Regions from separate parts of the Rahnella inusitata genome, predicted to be linked through region 3. Evidence: predicted binding sites of a transcription regulator. Region 3 holds the regulator's gene; each other region holds the start of a gene.

Region 1 (3,282 bases), 810 kb from region 3:
AAACAGCGACACTGCCAGCCCGATAAACGCCACCATAAAGCTGAATTTTAGCGTGGTGTAGAAGGATTCGAGGTAGTACGGATCCGCAAACAGCTGCGTGAAGTTAGTCATGCCAGCAAACTGGCTGGATAACCCGAACGGATCCAGCGTCTGCACCGAATACCACAGCGCCTGACCGGCAGGCCACAGGAAAAATATCGCGGTGATCAGCAGCTGCGGCAACACCAGTGCGTAAGGCAACCAGCTGCAACCAAAACCGGGACGGTGTGAACTCATAATGGTTTACTCATTGATTTGAAAGGCTCCCTCCCTGGCGAAGGGGCGGGTGCAAACCAGGTTAGTTTTGTATTTGGCTTTTAGCTCCTCCCCTTCGCAGGGGAGGGAGAAAAACAAGCTGGTTTTGTATTTAGCTCCTCTCCCTGCGAAGGGGGAGGTTGGGAGGGGGTTTAGCAGACAACCTCTGATTCAGAGTTGCCATTAATATCCCACCCCAACCCCCTTCGCAGGAGAAGGGGCTAAAAATTACTTCGTCGAAGCCTCGAAGCGGCGCAGAAGAAGATCCCCGCGTTGTACCGCAGTGTCTAAAGCTTCTTTCGCCGTTTTCTTACCGCTCCACACGCTTTCCAGCTCTTCGTCCACGACCGTACGAATCTGCTGCATATTGCCCAGACGCAGGCCTTTGGTGAACGCTAACGGTGGCTTGTTCAGCATCTGGCGGGTTGCGACGTCAGAACCTGGGTTCTTCTCGTAGAAGCCTTCTTTTTTGGTCAGCTCATACGCGGCGGTCGTCACAGGCAGATAGCCGGTTTTCTGGTGCCATTCGGCGGCGATTTCCGGGGTGGTCAGGTATTGCAGGAATTCGGCGACGCCTTTGTAAGTGTCTTTGTCTTTACCGTTCATCACCCACAGGCTCGCGCCGCCGATGATGGCGTTTTGTGGTGCGCCCTTCACATCCGCGTCATAAGGCATCATGCCCACGCCGTAGTTGAATTTGGAGTACTGACGGATATCCGCCAGTGAGCCGGAAGACGCCGTGGTCATCGCGCAGTCGCCGTTATAGAACTTGGCGGTGGACTCGTCTTTACGACCAAAATAGGTGAAGTCACCTTTTTTATTCATGTCTTCAAGCATCTGAATATGTTTGATTTGCTCTGGTTTGTTAAATTCCAGAACCGCATCAGTGCCGTCGAATCCATTGTTTTTAGAGGCGATCGGCAAACCGTGCCAGGCGCTGAAGTTCTCAATCTGGATCCAACCCTGCCAGCCGCTGGCGTAACCGCACTTCATGCCCGCTTCTCGCAGTTTCTGGGTATAGACGGCCATGTCCTGCCAGGTTTTAGGTGGCTGATCCGGGTTCAGACCGGCTTTCTTAAAGGCATCTTTGTTGTAATACAGCACCGGCGTGGAGCTGTTGAAAGGCTGGGACAGCAGACGGCCTTTAGAGTCGGAGTAATAACCGGATACCGTCGGCACGAACTGGGAGACGTCCTGTTTCAGGCCAGCATCGCTGAACACTTCATAGACAGGCTTGATGGCTTTACTCGCCATCATGGTGGCGGTGCCGACTTCATAAACCTGCAAGATGGCGGGCGCGTTACCGGTGCGGTATGCGGCAATCCCTGCGGCCAGGCTTTCGTCGTATTTGCCTTTATAGACAGGCACGATTTTGACATCCGGGTGCGTCTGGTTAAAACGGTCGGCCAGAGAGTTCACTTCTTTGCCTAACTCGCCGTCCATGGAATGCCAGAACGGAATCTCTGTAACCGCCATCGCCTGGGTGCTGAACGCGAATGCCAGTGCGATGCAAAGTGTCGTTTTTGTAACAGCGTGCTTAAGCATGCTTGTCTCCTGAAGAGGGCTGGTGTGATGTCAGTTGGTGTAAGGATTTTCTGATTCGGGAGCTAACATGACACGGCTAAATGACAGAAAAATAACCGTTAAATGACATTGATGTGACAGAAGCGTTAACTGGAAGTGACGGGCAGATGGCAAAAAAAAGGCGCACCGGATAAGCGGTGCGCCTCAGAGAAGAGAATGCGGGGGATTACAGCGCGCGTTTCAGGCGGGCAACGGCCTCGTGCATTTGCTCTTCGGTCGCGGTGGCAAAAGACAGACGGAAGGTGGAGTGATCCGGGTTGTCGGCATAGAAGAATTCGCCCGGCACAAACACCACGCCCTGCTCTAACGTCTTTTTCATCCACTCGGCGCAGTTACGCGGCTCGCGAAAACGCGCCCACAGGAACATCCCGCCTTTCGGATATTCAAAGGTCAGTACGTCGCCCAGCTCACGTTCCAGCAGCTCAGCCATGACTTCACATTTCTTTTTATATGCAGCGCGGATGGTTTCGATCTGCGCAGGCAGACGCCCCAGGCCGAGATAGCATTCGGCTATCGACTGCGACAGCGCACTGGCGTGCAAATCTGCCGCCTGTTTAATGATCGCCACTTTATGCAGCAACCAGTCAGGCATGATCACCCAGCCCAGACGCAGGCCCGGTGCCAGAATTTTGGAGAACGTCGAGGTGTAGATGATGTTCTCGGCGTTGCCGTAGAGCGCTTTGGACAGCTCAAACAGCGTCGGCTGGCGTTCGTCGGTAAAACGCAATTCGCCGTACGGATCATCTTCCACAATCAGGAATTCATGTTGAGTCGCCAGTTGCACCAGTTGCTCACGACGCGCACGGCTCAGGGTTACGCCGCTCGGGTTGCCGAATGTCGGCACCAGATAGACGCCTTTGATTTTGCGGGTTTTCAGCAACTCAGCCAGTTCATCGACAATCATGCCGTCGCCGTCAGAACCGACGGAAAGAATCTGCGCTTCGGCGAGTTCCAGCGTTTGTAACGCCGCCAGATAGGTCGGGCGTTCCACCACGAAAATATCATCCGGGTTCACGACGGCACGCATCACCAGATCCAGCGCCTGCTGGGAACCGGCGGTGACCACGATATCGTCAGCACTGGCCACCACGCCGCGCTCTGCGCATAGCTCAGCAATACGCTCACGCAGCGTATGACTGCCTTCCGTCAGGCCGTACTGGAATGCGTGCTCAGGCTGTTCAGTGATCGCCCTTTGCGTGGCTTCACGCAGGCCATCGAAATCAAACAGCGCCGAAGAAGGAATGCCACCCGCCAGCGAAATAACGCCTTCCATTTTGCTATGTTTGAGCAGTTCCCGGATGGCTGAACTTTTGAGCCTGACCATACGGGCGGCGAGTAAACCTTCTGTGTTCATTGTTGCTCCAAATGATGCGTAAAATTTAATGAGATGTTAAGTAGGGTAAT
Region 2 (3,282 bases), 2.2 Mb from region 3:
GGCAGGGCCTTGCTCAGGCACTGCATCACGCGGTCACTGAAGTTTTTCGGCAGGAAAGGGACTTTGCTGATGTGCGCGTCAAACTTGCCTTTGGCGGTAAACATATCCGGCATTTTATCGGTGCCGAGTTTGTCGATCATCATGAACGTGTCTTTGCCGTAGACTTCGGTGATGTCAAAAATATCGCGATGCATATATTCGCCCGCCACCGGCAGATTGGTGAAATCACGCAGGATTTGACGGCGCAGTTCGGTCAGGACGGCGGTGTCGTTGGTGCCGATATAAAACACTTGCTGCTGGGATTCGGCCGGGAAAGTGTCCAGACGCACTGCAAATACTGCCAGCCTTCCGGCACAGCCTGAGGCCTCAAACAACCGGCGCTCATCGGCGTTAAAGCGTGATGGCGTATCGGCATCCACTTCGCGCACGCGTTCTGCATAATCGTGATCGGATGCCAGCCGCTGATCGTGCTGAATGTCGGCCTCGTGATAGTCGGCTCTTTCCAGACGGTTAAGGATCTCTTCCGGCGTGTTGCCCAGATTAATGCCCAGATGATTAATCAGCCGCAGTTCGCCGTGCTCATCGATCTGTGCATAAAGCGCCATTTCGGTATACGCAGGGCCGCGCTTAACCAGCGAACCGCCCGAGTTATTGCAGATCCCGCCGACGACAGACGCACCAATGCACGAAGAACCGATCACCGAGTGCGGTTCGCGGTGATACGGCTTGAGCATTTTTTCCAGTTTGTAGAGCGTGCTGCCAGGGAAACCTACAACCTGATGGCCGCCGTCGAGCAACTGGATCTGATCCAGCTTCAGGGTGCTGAAAATCACAATATCGCGATCGTAATCCTCACCGCTGGGCGTTGAGCCCTCGGTGAGACCGGTATTAGCAGCCTGCATAATGACAATTTTGTCCGCGGCGATGCAGGCCTTCAGTAGTTGCCACTGCTGCAGCAACGTTTGCGGGAAAACCACCGCCAGCGCTTTACCGCCGCCTGAGCGAAAACCTTTTCGGTAGCGCTCGGTGTTACTGTCTCCGGTGAGAACATGGCGGCTGCCGGCAATCTCTTTCAATGCGGCGATGAGTGTCTGATTATCCATTTCATCTTCCTTTTTTGACGTGATGCGCATTTGGCGCCCCTCCCATCATAGACTTAATCTCGTCTCTTTTTGTCACGCGCTGTCCATTAAATCGTCATTGATGTGTCATAAAACTCGCGCTTAATGAACGCCAGATAATGAAAGCAACCGAGAGACAGCATCATGGCGCAGGCACAACTTAAGCTGGCACAGGCTGAATATCCTCAGGCCGGACCGCAGCATCTGAACAAAGTACTCGACGTCAAAGGTCTGGTGAAATCCTATAAATCCGGTCAGCGCGTACTGAATGACATTAATTTTGATCTCCATGCCGGTGAATTTGTCGCGGTCATTGGCCGTTCCGGCGCGGGGAAATCCACGCTGTTGCACGTCCTCAACGGTACCATTCCGTTAACTGACGGCAGTGTGGTGTGTCATTACGAAAACGGTGAACAGCAGGAACTGGCGGGGCTGACCGGTAAAGCGCTGCGCCGCTGGCGCTCAGGCTGCGGCATGATTTTTCAGGATTTCTGTCTTGTACCGCGTCTTGATGTGCTGACCAACGTACTGCTCGGGCGTCTCAGCCATACATCCACGTTCAAATCTTTCTTTAACCAGTTCGACGACGAAGACCGCGCCCGCGCGATTTCACTGCTCGAATGGTTACACATGTTGCCGCATGCGTTACAGCGGGCGGAAAACCTTTCCGGCGGTCAGATGCAGCGCGTGGCGATTTGCCGTGCGCTGATGCAAAACCCGAAAATTCTGCTGGCCGATGAGCCCGTCGCCTCGCTCGATCCGAAAAATACCCTGCGCATCATGAATGCGCTGAAGAAAGTCAGCGAAGAAAAAATCGCGGTAATGGTGAATTTGCATTCAGTCGAACTGGTGAAAGATTATTGCACCCGCGTCATTGGCATTGCCAAAGGGCAGATTATTTTCGATGGTCATCCGGATCAGTTAACTGACGGGATCCTGCATCAGTTATACGGTGAAGAGCACGAAGCGGTGAACAGTTAAAATATAACGTTATTCATTTTGCAGTCCTTATTTCTACTTTCTCTCAATCTACACAAGGTCACCATTACATGAAGAAGTTATTACGTCTGGCAGTCTTTGTAGCAGGTTCTTTTACCGCAATGCACAGCATGGCAGAAGAGGCACCGAAAGAATTAAATATGGGTATTTTGGGTGGCCAAAATGCCACTCAGCAAATCGGTGATAATCAGTGCGTCAAAGATTTCTTCGATAAAGAATTAAATGTCGATACCAAACTGCGTAATTCCTCTGATTACTCCGGTGTTATTCAGGGGCTATTAGGGAAGAAAGTGGATATGGTATTAAGCATGTCACCTTCGTCTTTCGCCTCTGTCTATATTAATAACCCGAAAGCCGTAGACCTGGTCGGTATTGTTATCGACGACACGGACAAATCCCGCGGTTATCATTCCGTTGTTGTCGTTAAAGCCGACAGTCCTTACCAGAAATTGTCTGACCTGAAAGGTAAATCATTCGGCTTCGCTGACCCGGATTCTACTTCCGGTTACCTGATCCCGAACCAGACTTTCAAGAAAGAATTTGGCGGCACCACTGACAACAAATATAACAACTTCTTCTCCAGCGTGACCTTCTCCGGCGGCCATGAGCAGGATATCCTGGGCGTGCTTAACGGCCAGTTCGAAGGTGCGGTGACCTGGGCATCAATGATAGGCGATCGTGAAACCGGTTATACCTCCGGCGCATTCAACCGCATGATCCGCATGGACCATCCGGATCTGATGAAGAAAATCCGTATTATCTGGGAATCACCGCTGATCCCTAACGGCCCGATTTTAGTGCGCAGCGATCTGCCACCTGCCTTTAAAGCCAAACTGGTCTCTGCCATTAAGAAATTGGATAAAGAAGACCACGCCTGCTTCGTTAAAGCAGTCGGCGGTAAACAGCATATCGGTGAAACGTCACTGGCGGAATATCAGCAGATTATTGATATGAAACGCGAACTGACGAAAGGCGGTCGTTAAGCCTTATCTCCCTCCCCTGCAAAGGGGAGGGATGGAGTGGGGTATTAATGGCGCTTCAGAAAACAAATACTTTTATCATTATTGTTGTTTTTAATACCTCCTCCTGATTTTCCCCTTCGCAGGGGAGGAATAATGATAATCTGTTAACCGGAAATATTATTTTGAATAAAGACTTTAAT
Region 3 (3,282 bases):
GCATCCGCGCCTGACGCTGTTCGTCGGCGTCCGCTTCGAGCGACAGCCGCCGCTCGAAGACATCGCTCACGCTCAGCTCGCTGAGGGTTTCTTTTTCCTGTTGTTCAATGCTGTTAATGCGCTGTTCTTTACTGCGGCGCAGCAGCACGACTTCCACCGGCAGTTCGGCGGTCAGCGTCTGGATCCGCCGCTGAATGTCGCTGAGGTAATCCTGCGTCGCGACTTCAATATCAAGCCAGACCGGTTTTGTGGCATCGCCGTCGGTAAACTGCATCAGTTGTTTTTCTATTTCGGCCAGCGAGCCTTTGATCATCTGCATCGGCTGAAATACCGGAATTTCCAGCGTGTCGATGCTGTTAAGCGTTGCACCCGTAAAATCGAGCAAAAACACGCTTTTGGCTTTGCCGAGTTCGTCAAAACTCAGCGCAATCGGCGAGCCGCTGTAGCGGATGTGGTGGGTTTTCGCCACGCACTGGGCGCGATGAATATGCCCGAGTGCAACGTAATCGACCGGCGGAAAGGCCTGTGCCGGAAAGGCGTCGAGGGTGCCTATATAAATGTCACGTACCGAATCCGAGGTGCTGACGCCGACGGTGGTCAGATGGCCGGTGGCGATGATGGGCAGCGGAACGCCGAGCTGGTCACGCTTCGCCTGTGCCGCTTTATATAAAGCGTCATAATGGGCGGCGATGGCTTCTTGCAATGCCAGCTGCTTGTCGCTGCCGGACTGACCAGCCTGACTGGCTATCAAATCGCGCGGGCGTAAGAACGGGATCGCACACAGCACTGCGCCGGGCGAGCCATCCCGATGATTTAATTCCAGAACCTGCTCAGACAAGTCTTCACCGACGGTAGCGATCACGCGGGTATTGAGGCAGGAAAGCAGTTCCTTAGATTCATTGAGCGTGGCGACAGAGTCGTGGTTGCCGGCCAGCACTACCAGCTGGCAGCCGGTGTGTTGTAATTCCACCACGAAGCGGTTATACAGTTCCCGCGCATAGCTCGGTGGCGAGCCGGTATCGAAAATATCGCCCGCCACAATCACGGCATCTGCCTGATGAATTTCCACCTGTTCCGTCAGCCAGCGCAGAAAAGCCTGATGCTCGGCGGCGCGGCTTTTGGTAAAGAAATACTGGCCAAGGTGCCAGTCTGAAGTGTGGATCAGGCGCATGAAACTCCCGGTGATTCGCTGCACGGTAACAATGGCGCAAAGTATAAACGCCGTCGGGGGACGATGTCCCCAGAAAAATCAGGCGCATTTCAGCAAGATGGCTGTCAAAGTGCGGTGTAATAGACCATCCTTTCTATTCATAAATCTGTCACAAAACTGACGCATAATGGCGCCCGCAATCAAATAAAAGATCGCTAACCTATTGGCAGGACCTACGATGGCTAGACGTATATTGGTGGTTGAAGACGAAGCTCCAATCCGTGAAATGGTGTGTTTTGTACTGGAACAAAATGGCTATCAGGCAGTAGAAGCTGAAGATTTTGATTCCGCGATTGGCCAACTGGTCGAGCCTTATCCTGAGCTTATCCTGCTTGACTGGATGTTACCGGGCGGTTCCGGGATCCAGTTTATCAAGCATCTGAAACGTGAAGCCCTGACCCGCGAAATTCCGGTGATGATGCTGACCGCACGCGGTGAAGAAGAAGACCGGGTGCGTGGCCTCGAAGTGGGTGCCGATGATTACATCACTAAACCGTTCTCTCCCAAAGAACTGGTTGCCCGTATAAAAGCTGTGATGCGCCGTATTTCGCCGATGGCGGTGGAAGAGGTGATCGACATGCAGGGTCTGACACTTGATCCTTCCTCCCACCGGGTGATGGCCAATGAGCAGGCGCTCGACATGGGGCCGACCGAATTCAAATTACTGCACTTCTTTATGACCCACTCGGAACGTGTTTACAGCCGCGAGCAGTTGCTGAATAACGTCTGGGGCACTAACGTTTATGTGGAAGATCGAACCGTGGACGTGCATATTCGTCGTTTACGCAAAGCGCTGGAAACCAGTGGACATGACAGAATGATCCAGACTGTCCGTGGCACGGGATATCGTTTCTCAACGCGTTATTAGTCCCCACAGCGGAGAATCTGTGTGTTAGAACGTTTGTCATGGAAACGGCTGGCCGGCGAATTTTTTCTGTTTTGCCTGCCAGCGATCATTCTCGGTATTTTTGTCGGCCATTTTGGCTGGCTTCTCTTTGCGTCGCTGCTGGCGGCGCTGGGCTGGAACTATTATAACCAGCTTAAACTCTCACACTGGCTGTGGCTTGACCGCAGCATCACCCCGCCAAATGGTCGCTGGAGCTGGGAGCCGTTGTTCTACGGGCTGAACCAGATGCAGATGCGCAACCGGCGTCGCCGCCGTGAATTAGGGCAACTCATTAAACGTTTTCGCAGCGGTGCAGAATCCTTGCCGGATGCGGTGGTGCTGACCACCGAAGAGGGCAATATTTTCTGGTGCAACGGTCTGGCCCAGGAACTGCTCGGCTTCCGCTGGCCGGAAGATAACGGGCAACACATCTTCAACCTGCTGCGCTATCCGGAATTTCGCGTCTGGATCCAGGCGCGTGATTTTAGCCGCGCCCTAAATCTCCAGCTCAATAATGAACATTACGTCGAATTTCGCGTGATGCCTTATTCCGAGGGGCAGTTACTGATGGTGGCGCGTGACGTCACGCAAATGCGCCAGCTGGAAGGTGCGCGACGTAACTTCTTCGCCAACGTCAGCCATGAACTTCGCACCCCGCTGACCGTTTTGCAGGGCTATCTGGAAATGATGGAAGACGCCAAGCTGGAAGAGCCGTTTCGCACTAAGGCGCTCGATACCATGCAAGAGCAAACGCGACGCATGGACGGGCTGGTCAAGCAGCTCCTGACGCTGTCAAAAATCGAAGCCTCCGCCAATATGGATTTGCACGAAAAAGTCGATATTCCGGTGATGCTCGGAATGCTGGAGCGCGAAGTACAGACGCTGAGCGGCGGTCAGCACGAAGTGGTGTTCCGCGTAAACGACAAGCTGAAGGTCTTCGGCAATGAGGATCAGCTACGCAGTGCGGTGTCGAATCTGGTGTATAACGCGGTGAACCATACGCCGCCGGGCACCAGAATAGAGGTCAGCTGGCAGCAAACGCCACAGGGTGCGCAGTTCCAGATTAGCGATAATGGGCCGGGGATTGCGCCTCAGCACTTGCCGCGCCTGACCGAACGGTTTTATCGCGTCGACAAAGCCCGTTCCCGTCAGACCGGCGGCAGCGGTCTGGGGCTGGCGATCGTCA

Evidence for each region. Region 3 encodes PhoB, which activates phosphate uptake and scavenging genes when phosphate is short. Its sites were predicted from a motif close to CTGTCATAAAACTGNCNNAT; they were not measured.
Region 1: a site for PhoB is predicted at 1,940-1,959, ahead of ugpB (sn-glycerol-3-phosphate ABC transporter substrate-binding protein UgpB). Genes of this name have one in related genera too.
Region 2: a site for PhoB is predicted at 1,206-1,225, ahead of phnC (phosphonate ABC transporter ATP-binding protein). Genes of this name have one in related genera too.

Annotation. Positions count from the first base shown of each region.
Region 1 is NZ_CP065024.1:138,013-141,294, forward strand. Features, by position in the region: gene ugpA (sn-glycerol-3-phosphate ABC transporter permease UgpA) at 1-276, opposite strand, end outside; gene ugpB (sn-glycerol-3-phosphate ABC transporter substrate-binding protein UgpB) at 523-1,839, opposite strand; gene I2123_RS00625 (aminotransferase-like domain-containing protein) at 2,045-3,232, opposite strand.
Region 2 is NZ_CP065024.1:1,862,286-1,865,567, forward strand. Features, by position in the region: gene dld (D-lactate dehydrogenase) at 1-1,103, opposite strand, end outside; gene phnC (phosphonate ABC transporter ATP-binding protein) at 1,266-2,102, shown strand; gene phnD (phosphonate ABC transporter substrate-binding protein) at 2,171-3,103, shown strand; gene phnE (phosphonate ABC transporter, permease protein PhnE) at 3,265-3,282, shown strand, end outside.
Region 3 is NZ_CP065024.1:4,031,459-4,034,740, reverse strand. Features, by position in the region: gene sbcD (exonuclease subunit SbcD) at 1-1,171, opposite strand, end outside; gene phoB (phosphate response regulator transcription factor PhoB) at 1,389-2,078, shown strand; gene phoR (phosphate regulon sensor histidine kinase PhoR) at 2,100-3,282, shown strand, end outside.